2 regions of the Sphingopyxis kveilinensis genome follow, and region 2 is predicted to be linked to the other one. Evidence: predicted binding sites of a transcription regulator. Region 2 holds the regulator's gene; the other holds the start of a gene.
The links. Region 2 encodes LexA, which represses DNA repair genes until DNA is damaged. Its sites were predicted from a motif close to GTTCCNCNCTTGTTCT; they were not measured.

Region 1: the regulator LexA is predicted to act here: its motif matches at 2,197-2,212, upstream of VSX77_RS15040 (PA0069 family radical SAM protein).

Annotation. Positions count from the first base shown of each region.
Region 1 covers NZ_CP144683.1:3,201,110-3,204,518, forward strand. The annotation lists gene VSX77_RS15035 (long-chain fatty acid--CoA ligase) at 1-1,088, shown strand, start outside; gene VSX77_RS15040 (PA0069 family radical SAM protein) at 1,085-2,173, opposite strand; gene moaB (molybdenum cofactor biosynthesis protein B) at 2,319-2,843, opposite strand; gene VSX77_RS15050 (lytic transglycosylase domain-containing protein) at 2,833-3,409, opposite strand, start outside.
Region 2 covers NZ_CP144683.1:2,514,971-2,518,379, reverse strand. The annotation lists gene moaC (cyclic pyranopterin monophosphate synthase MoaC) at 1-73, shown strand, start outside; gene glp (gephyrin-like molybdotransferase Glp) at 70-1,260, shown strand; gene lexA (transcriptional repressor LexA) at 1,335-2,015, shown strand; gene VSX77_RS11890 (ComEC/Rec2 family competence protein) at 1,969-3,409, opposite strand, start outside.

The sequences.
Region 1 (3,409 bases), 690 kb from region 2:
GGCTTTGCTACACCAGCGGGACGACGGGTAATCCCAAGGGTGTGCTGTACGAGCATCGCTCGAACGTCATCCATGCAATCACCGAAATCCAACCCGACGCCTTTGACCTTTCGAGCCGCAGCGTGATCCTGCCGATCGTCCCGATGTTCCATGCAAACAGCTGGGGCATCCCCTTTGCCGCTGCGACGGTGGGAGCGAAGCTGGTGTTTTCCGCGACGAACGACGCGCAGGTCCTGTGCGACCTGATGCACGCCGAGGGGGTTACGCACAGCGCCGGGGTGCCGACCGTCTGGCTCGCGATGTTCGCGCATATGGATGCGACGGGCATGGATTACGGCGCGCTCCATCATGTCATCATCGGTGGGTCGGCCGCGCCGCGTGCGATGATCGAGCGCTTCATGAAGGCGGGCGTATATGTCGGTCATGCCTGGGGGATGACCGAAACCAGCCCGATCGGGACGATGGGCAAGCGGCCGTGGAACTGGGACGCGCTGAGTTTCGATGAGCGGGTCGACATCATCTGCCGCCAGGGCTGCCCGCCGTTCGGGGTCGAACTGCGCATCGTCGATGACGAAGATCGCGAGCTGCCGCGCGACGGCCAGACGAGCGGACGGTTGCAGATCCGCGGGCCGTGGATCATCCAGCGCTATTTCAAGGCCGATGCCGACGCCGCCGATGCGGACGGTTGGTTCGATACCGGCGACGTGTCGGTGATCCATCCCGACGGTGTGATGCAGATCACCGATCGCGCGAAGGACGTCATCAAGTCGGGCGGCGAATGGATCAGCTCGATCGAGCTGGAAAATGCCGCGGTCGGGGCACCCGGCGTGCAGGAAGCCGCCGCAGTCGGCGTCTATCACCCTAAATGGGACGAGCGGCCGATCTTGCTGATCGTGAAAAAACCCGGCGCAGATGTGAGCGAGGCGGCGATCATCGACTATCTGAAGGACAAGGTCGCCAAATGGTGGCTGCCCGATGAGGTCGTGTTCGTCGACGAATTGCCGCACACCGCCACGGGCAAGATCTTGAAGCGCCAGATCCGCGATGACTATAAGGACTATACGCTGCGGTCGCTCACGGCGGCCTAGAACAGCTCCATCTGCCCGTCGCGCTCGGGCGGCCTAAACAGGTCCGAGCGGAGCGGCGGAAAGCTTCGGTCCATGCCATGCGCGCGGGCGGCGCGTTTGACGCGCTGGCGGATGAGCTGCGGCCAAACGCCTTGTCCCTTCATTCGCGTAAAGAAATTGGGGTCGTTGTCGCGTCCGCCGCGAATGTCCTGAACCATATGCATCACCTTGGCCGCGCGGTCGGGATAGTGTGCGTCGAGCCAGGCGCGGAAAAGCGGAGCCACCTCATAGGGCAGCCGCATCAATATGTAGGAGGCGCGGATTGCGCCCACATCCGCCGCCGCGGTCATGATCGCCTCGATCTCGTGGTCGGTGATCGCCGGGATGATCGGCGAGATATTGACCTGCGTCGGCACACCCGCGTCGATCAATGCACGGATCGCGGCGAGGCGCCGCCGCGGATGTGGCGCGCGCGGTTCGAGCGTGCGGGCGACCTTCGGATCAAGCGTGGTCACCGAAATCGCGACGCCGATCAGATTGTCGCGCGCCATCGCCGCGAGCAGATCGATGTCGCGCAGCAGCCGGTCTGACTTGGTGGTGATGAGCAGCGGATGGCGCGTTTCGGCGAGCACTTCGACGATCGACCGCGTGATCCCCCATTCGCGCTCGATCGGCTGATAGCCATCGGTGTTCGTGCCGATCGCAATCGGAGCAACTTTGTAATTGGGCTTTGCCAGTTCGTTGCGCAGCAGAGCCGCGGCGTCGGGCTTTGCGAACAACCGGCTTTCGAAATCGAGGCCGGGCGATAAGTCATGAAAGGCGTGTGTCGGACGCGCGAAGCAATAAATGCAGCCATGTTCACAGCCGCGATAGGGGTTGATCGAGCGGTCGAAACTGATGTCGGGCGACTTGTTGCGCGAAATGATCGTTTTGGGATGCTCGACCGTCACCGTTGTGCGCAAGGGTAGAGGTGCACCGTCGATGTCCTCGGCCAGATCGAGCCAGTCGCCATCGGCCTCGCGATCGAGTGAGCCCGTGCGCGTGGGGCGTGCGTTGGTCGGTGCGCCGCGACCGGAGATCGGGGGTAGGGGCTTGGCGGGTTCCACCGAGCGAGTTTATCGGCTCAGCAGGAACAAATAAAGAACAAATATCGTCGCCCCCGCGAAGGCGGGGGCCCCTGGCCGCCTTTTCCTACGCCGCTGCGTAAACCGACAACGGCCCCCGCCTGCGCGGGGGCGACGGCCCTATCGGCTATTCCATCAACCGCGGCATCAGATCGACGAAGTTGCAGGGCTTGTGCCGACTGTCGAGCTGGCTCGCCAAAATGCCTTCCCATGCGTCGGTAACTGCGCCGGTCGAACCGGGAAGCGCAAAGATATAGGTGCCGCGTGCGACGACGGCGCAGGCCCGCGATTGGATCGTCGAGGTGCCGATCGTCTGGTAGCTGAGCCAGCGGAACAGCTCGCCAAAGCCCGGAATATCCTTGCCGTCGAGACGATGCAGCGCCTCCGGCGTCACGTCGCGGCCCGTAAGGCCTGTCCCGCCGGTGGTTATGACGACATCGACCTCCGGGTCGTCGATCCAGTTATGAAGGCGCGAAACAATGAGGTCGGTCTCGTCCTTAATAATCGCGCGCGCGGCGAGGATATGTCCCGCGCCGGTGAGCAGTTCCTCGAGCTTGTCGCCCGAGCGGTCTTCGGCCGCGCTGCGGCTGTCCGAAATCGTCAGGAGAGCGATGCGGACCGGCGTAAAGGCAAGACTTTCGTCAATCGGCATTGGCCAGTCCGCCGCTCCATGTCAGGCGCGCGCGGTCCTTGCCGTCCGGAAAACGCGGCCATTTGCCTTGTGCGAGCGCAATGCGGCTGTCGGAGGGTTTGCCTTGCTGCGCTTCGTACATCCAATAGTTGCGCAGGACGATCCCGACATAACCGCGCGTTTCCCAATAGGGGATCGATTCGATGTAGAGCAGCGGGTCACCATTGTCGCGGATCTCGGTCTGCCAGCGCGCGATCGGCGCCGGGCCGGCGTTATAGGCGGCGATCACCTTGGGCAGCAGGCCGCCCGTCGCAGGCTCGCGGCTCAGATATTGCAGGTAACGCTGGCCGAGATCCATGTTGACCGAAGGTGTCTTGAGATCGCCGAGCGCGGCGACCGCGCCTTCCCAACGCACGACGTCGCGCGCGGTGCCGGGGCGCACCTGCATCAGGCCCGTCGCGCCCGCGCTGCTGACCACCGCGCGCTGGAACCGCGATTCCTGGAGCGTATGGGCGAAAACGAGCGCGGGATCGACCCGCCAGCCGCCATTGGGTTCCCATTTCGGTTGCGGATAGCGTGCCGCAATC
Region 2 (3,409 bases):
CGCGATGGTGATCGGCGACATCCGCCTTCTCGAAAAGAGCGGCGGCCGCTCGGGCGACTGGCGCGCCGAATGAGCGCCTTGCTTCCCGTCGAGGAGGCGCAGGCGCGTCTGCTGGAGCTGCGCGCGCCGCTCGCCAGGGAGACGGTCGCGCTTGCCGACGCGCATAGCCGCTATCTCGCCGCCGATGTCGTGGCGCAGCGCGACCAGCCTGCCGCGGCGCTGTCGGCGATGGATGGTTATGCAATCCGCTTCGACGACCTGCCCGGCCCTTGGACGGTGACGGGCGAGGTGGCAGCGGGGGCGGCGCCCGACAGCGCGGTCGGCGTCGGCGAGGCACTGCGCATCTTCACTGGCGCGACCGTCCCGCCCGGCGCCGATACGGTGATCGTGCAGGAAGATGTCGCGCGCGACGGCGACCGGCTGATCCTGACGGGCGACGGGCCGCGCAGCCGAGGGCGCCACATCCGCGTACGTGCTGCCGATTTCGCGGCAGGCGACGCGCTGCTTAGGGCAGGATCACGCTTGACGCCCGGCGCCATTGCGACCGCGGCGATGAGCGGCGCGGCTGCGCTTACCGTCGGCATCCGTCCGCGCGTCGCAATCCTCACCACCGGCGACGAGTTGGTCGCGCCCGGCCGCATCCTCGGCCCCGGCCAGATCCCCGACAGCAACGGCGTGATGCTTGCCGCGATGCTTGCGGGCGAGGTCGCCGCACCCGTGCAGCCGCTCCACGTCCGCGACGACCGCACGACACTTGCGAGGGTGCTCAGCGAGCTGGCGCGGCATCACGACATCATCGTTACGGTCGGGGGGGCGTCGGTCGGCGATCATGATCATGTTCGCGATGCGCTCGACGACGCGGGCGGTCGGCTGGATTTCTGGAAGATCGCGATGAAGCCCGGCAAGCCGCTGATCGCCGGAATGCTGGGCGAGGCGATCCTGCTCGGCCTGCCAGGTAATCCCTCGTCGGCCTTTGTCACCGCGACGCTGTTCCTCCTCCCGCTTGTCCGCCACCTCGCCGGCGCGCGCGCGCCGTTACCAGCGGTGCAGCGCGCCCCGCTCGCCACACCGCTGGACGCGGGGGGACCACGCCGCGACTATCTGCGCGCTCGGATCGAACGCGGGCAGATCACTCCACTCGTAGGGCAGGACAGCGGCCGCACGCTCCCCCTTGCCGCGGCCAATGCATTGCTGATCCGCGACATCGACGCGCCGGCGCAGGCCGCGGGCGATGTCGCGGGTTATATCGCGATCGCTTGACAAGTTCCGCTTTGTTCCACTATCGTTCCTGCTATGTCCGGCCTGAGGCTTCAGGCCTTCATGGAGAATGACCGATGTTGACCGCGAAGCAGCATGAACTGCTCCACTTCATCCAGCAGCGCCTCGATGCGAGCGGCATCTCGCCATCGTTCGAGGAGATGAAGGAGGCGCTGGGTCTCAAGTCGAAGTCGGGCATCCACCGGTTGATAAGTGCCTTGGAAGAACGGGGTTTCCTCCGGCGCTTGCCCAACCGCGCGCGCGCGCTGGAGGTGCTGAAGCTGCCCGAAGCCGCGAGGTCCGGAAGCAACAACCGCGACACCATCGTCCCGCTTCGCAAGGCGCCTCCCGCGCTTAAACCGATCGCAGCGAACGACATCATCGAGGTTCCGCTGCATGGAAAGATCGCCGCGGGTGTTCCGATCGAAGCGTTCGAGGATCATAACAATCTCGCCGTTCCCGCCGCGCTGCTTGGCGCGGGCGAACATTATGCACTCGAGGTGTCGGGCGACTCGATGGTCGAGGCGGGGATTTTCGACGGCGATTATGCGCTGATCCAGAAAGCGAGCACGGCGCGCGAAGGCGACATCGTCGTCGCGCTGGTCGACGGACAAGACGCAACGCTCAAATATTTCCGCCGCGAAGGCACGATGATCCGGCTTGATCCGGCAAACAGCGCCTATGAACCGCAGCGCTACCCCGCCGAGCGCGTCATTGTGCAAGGGCGTTTGTCGGGATTGCTTCGTCGTTACCACTGACCTGCTGCGGGCGGCGCCACGGATGCTCGGCGCCGGATCGTAACGCAGCAACCGCTTTGGGCCTTTCGCCAAGATAGAGCGCGAGCCCTCCCGTTTCGGTCAGGCTGTCGCGCTCGATCGTCATCCAGCGGGCGACACATTCGCGCGGCAGCCAGCGGTCGCTGATCACGACATCGGCGGCGGCGCACGCCGCGGCCATGTCCGCCCCCTCCACCCGGTCGCCTCCGCGTGACGCGAGGATTACGCGTCGCGCCGCGCCCTCGCCTTGAACCCAGCGGCAGAAATCGCGGTTGCACTCGACATGATCGAGATCGGCGAGCGTGCCCAGCGGCGCGTCGATTCCTGCCGCTTCGGCCATGCTGTCGCGGACATAGTCGCCGGCGCGGTCGCGAAGCAGTGCATAGGTGCCGTCGGGCAGGGCCGCAGCGATGTGCCGCCCGTCGCCGGTGACGAGCAGGTCGGGACGCGGCTGCGCGAGCAGCACGACGGCGCCCGCCGCGAGCGGGAACATCCCCCATCGGCGCCAGCCTGTTTGCCAGAGCAGGATCCAGAGCCCACCGAATAGCGCCAAACCAAAGCCCCATGGCGGAAAGCTGGGCAGCGTCGTCACCGCGCCGGGTTCGTTTGCGACGGTGTGCGCAAGCGCGATCAGCAGCCGCAGCGCCTGCTCGGAGACCCACCAGAAGGGCGCGCCGAGCGCGACGCTGTCGAACAGCAGCGCCAGCGCCTCGGCCGGCATGACGACAAAGGTCGTAAGCGGGATCGCGACGACATTGGCGAGCGCGCCGTACAGCCCCGCTTTGTGAAAATGGAACAGCGCGATCGGCGCAAGCGCGACCTCGACGACCAGGCCCGTAAGCAGCAAGCCAGCGACGCCTCGCACAAGACGCAACAGCCACAATTCCTCGCGGCGCGCGAGGAACGCCTGCATCGTTCGGCTTTCGTGGAGTGCAACGATCGCGGTCACCGCGGCAAAGCTCAGCTGGAAACTCGGCCCCGCCAGCGCCTCGGGCCGCCAGACGAGCACGAGCAACGCGCCCGCCGCGACGAGCCGGAGGGTCAGCGCCTCGCGCCCCATCAGGAAGGCGACGAGCACGAGCAGCGCGGCAATGAACGAACGCAAGGTCGGCACTTCCGCCCCGGCGAGCCAGGTATAGCCCCCGCCCGCCAGCGCCCCCGCCGCCGCGGCGAGCGGCAGGACAAGCCCTGCAAGCGCGAGCCGCGGGCTCAGCGCCAGCAGCCGCATCGTCAGCAGCATCGCGAAACCGACGACCGCGGTGACGTGCAGCCCGCTGATCGACAGCAGGTGCGCGAGCCCGCTCCGCCGCATTGCCTCTTCGTCAGCCTCGGATATTGCGCCGCGGTCGCCCGTCACCAGCGCCGCCGCGATGCCG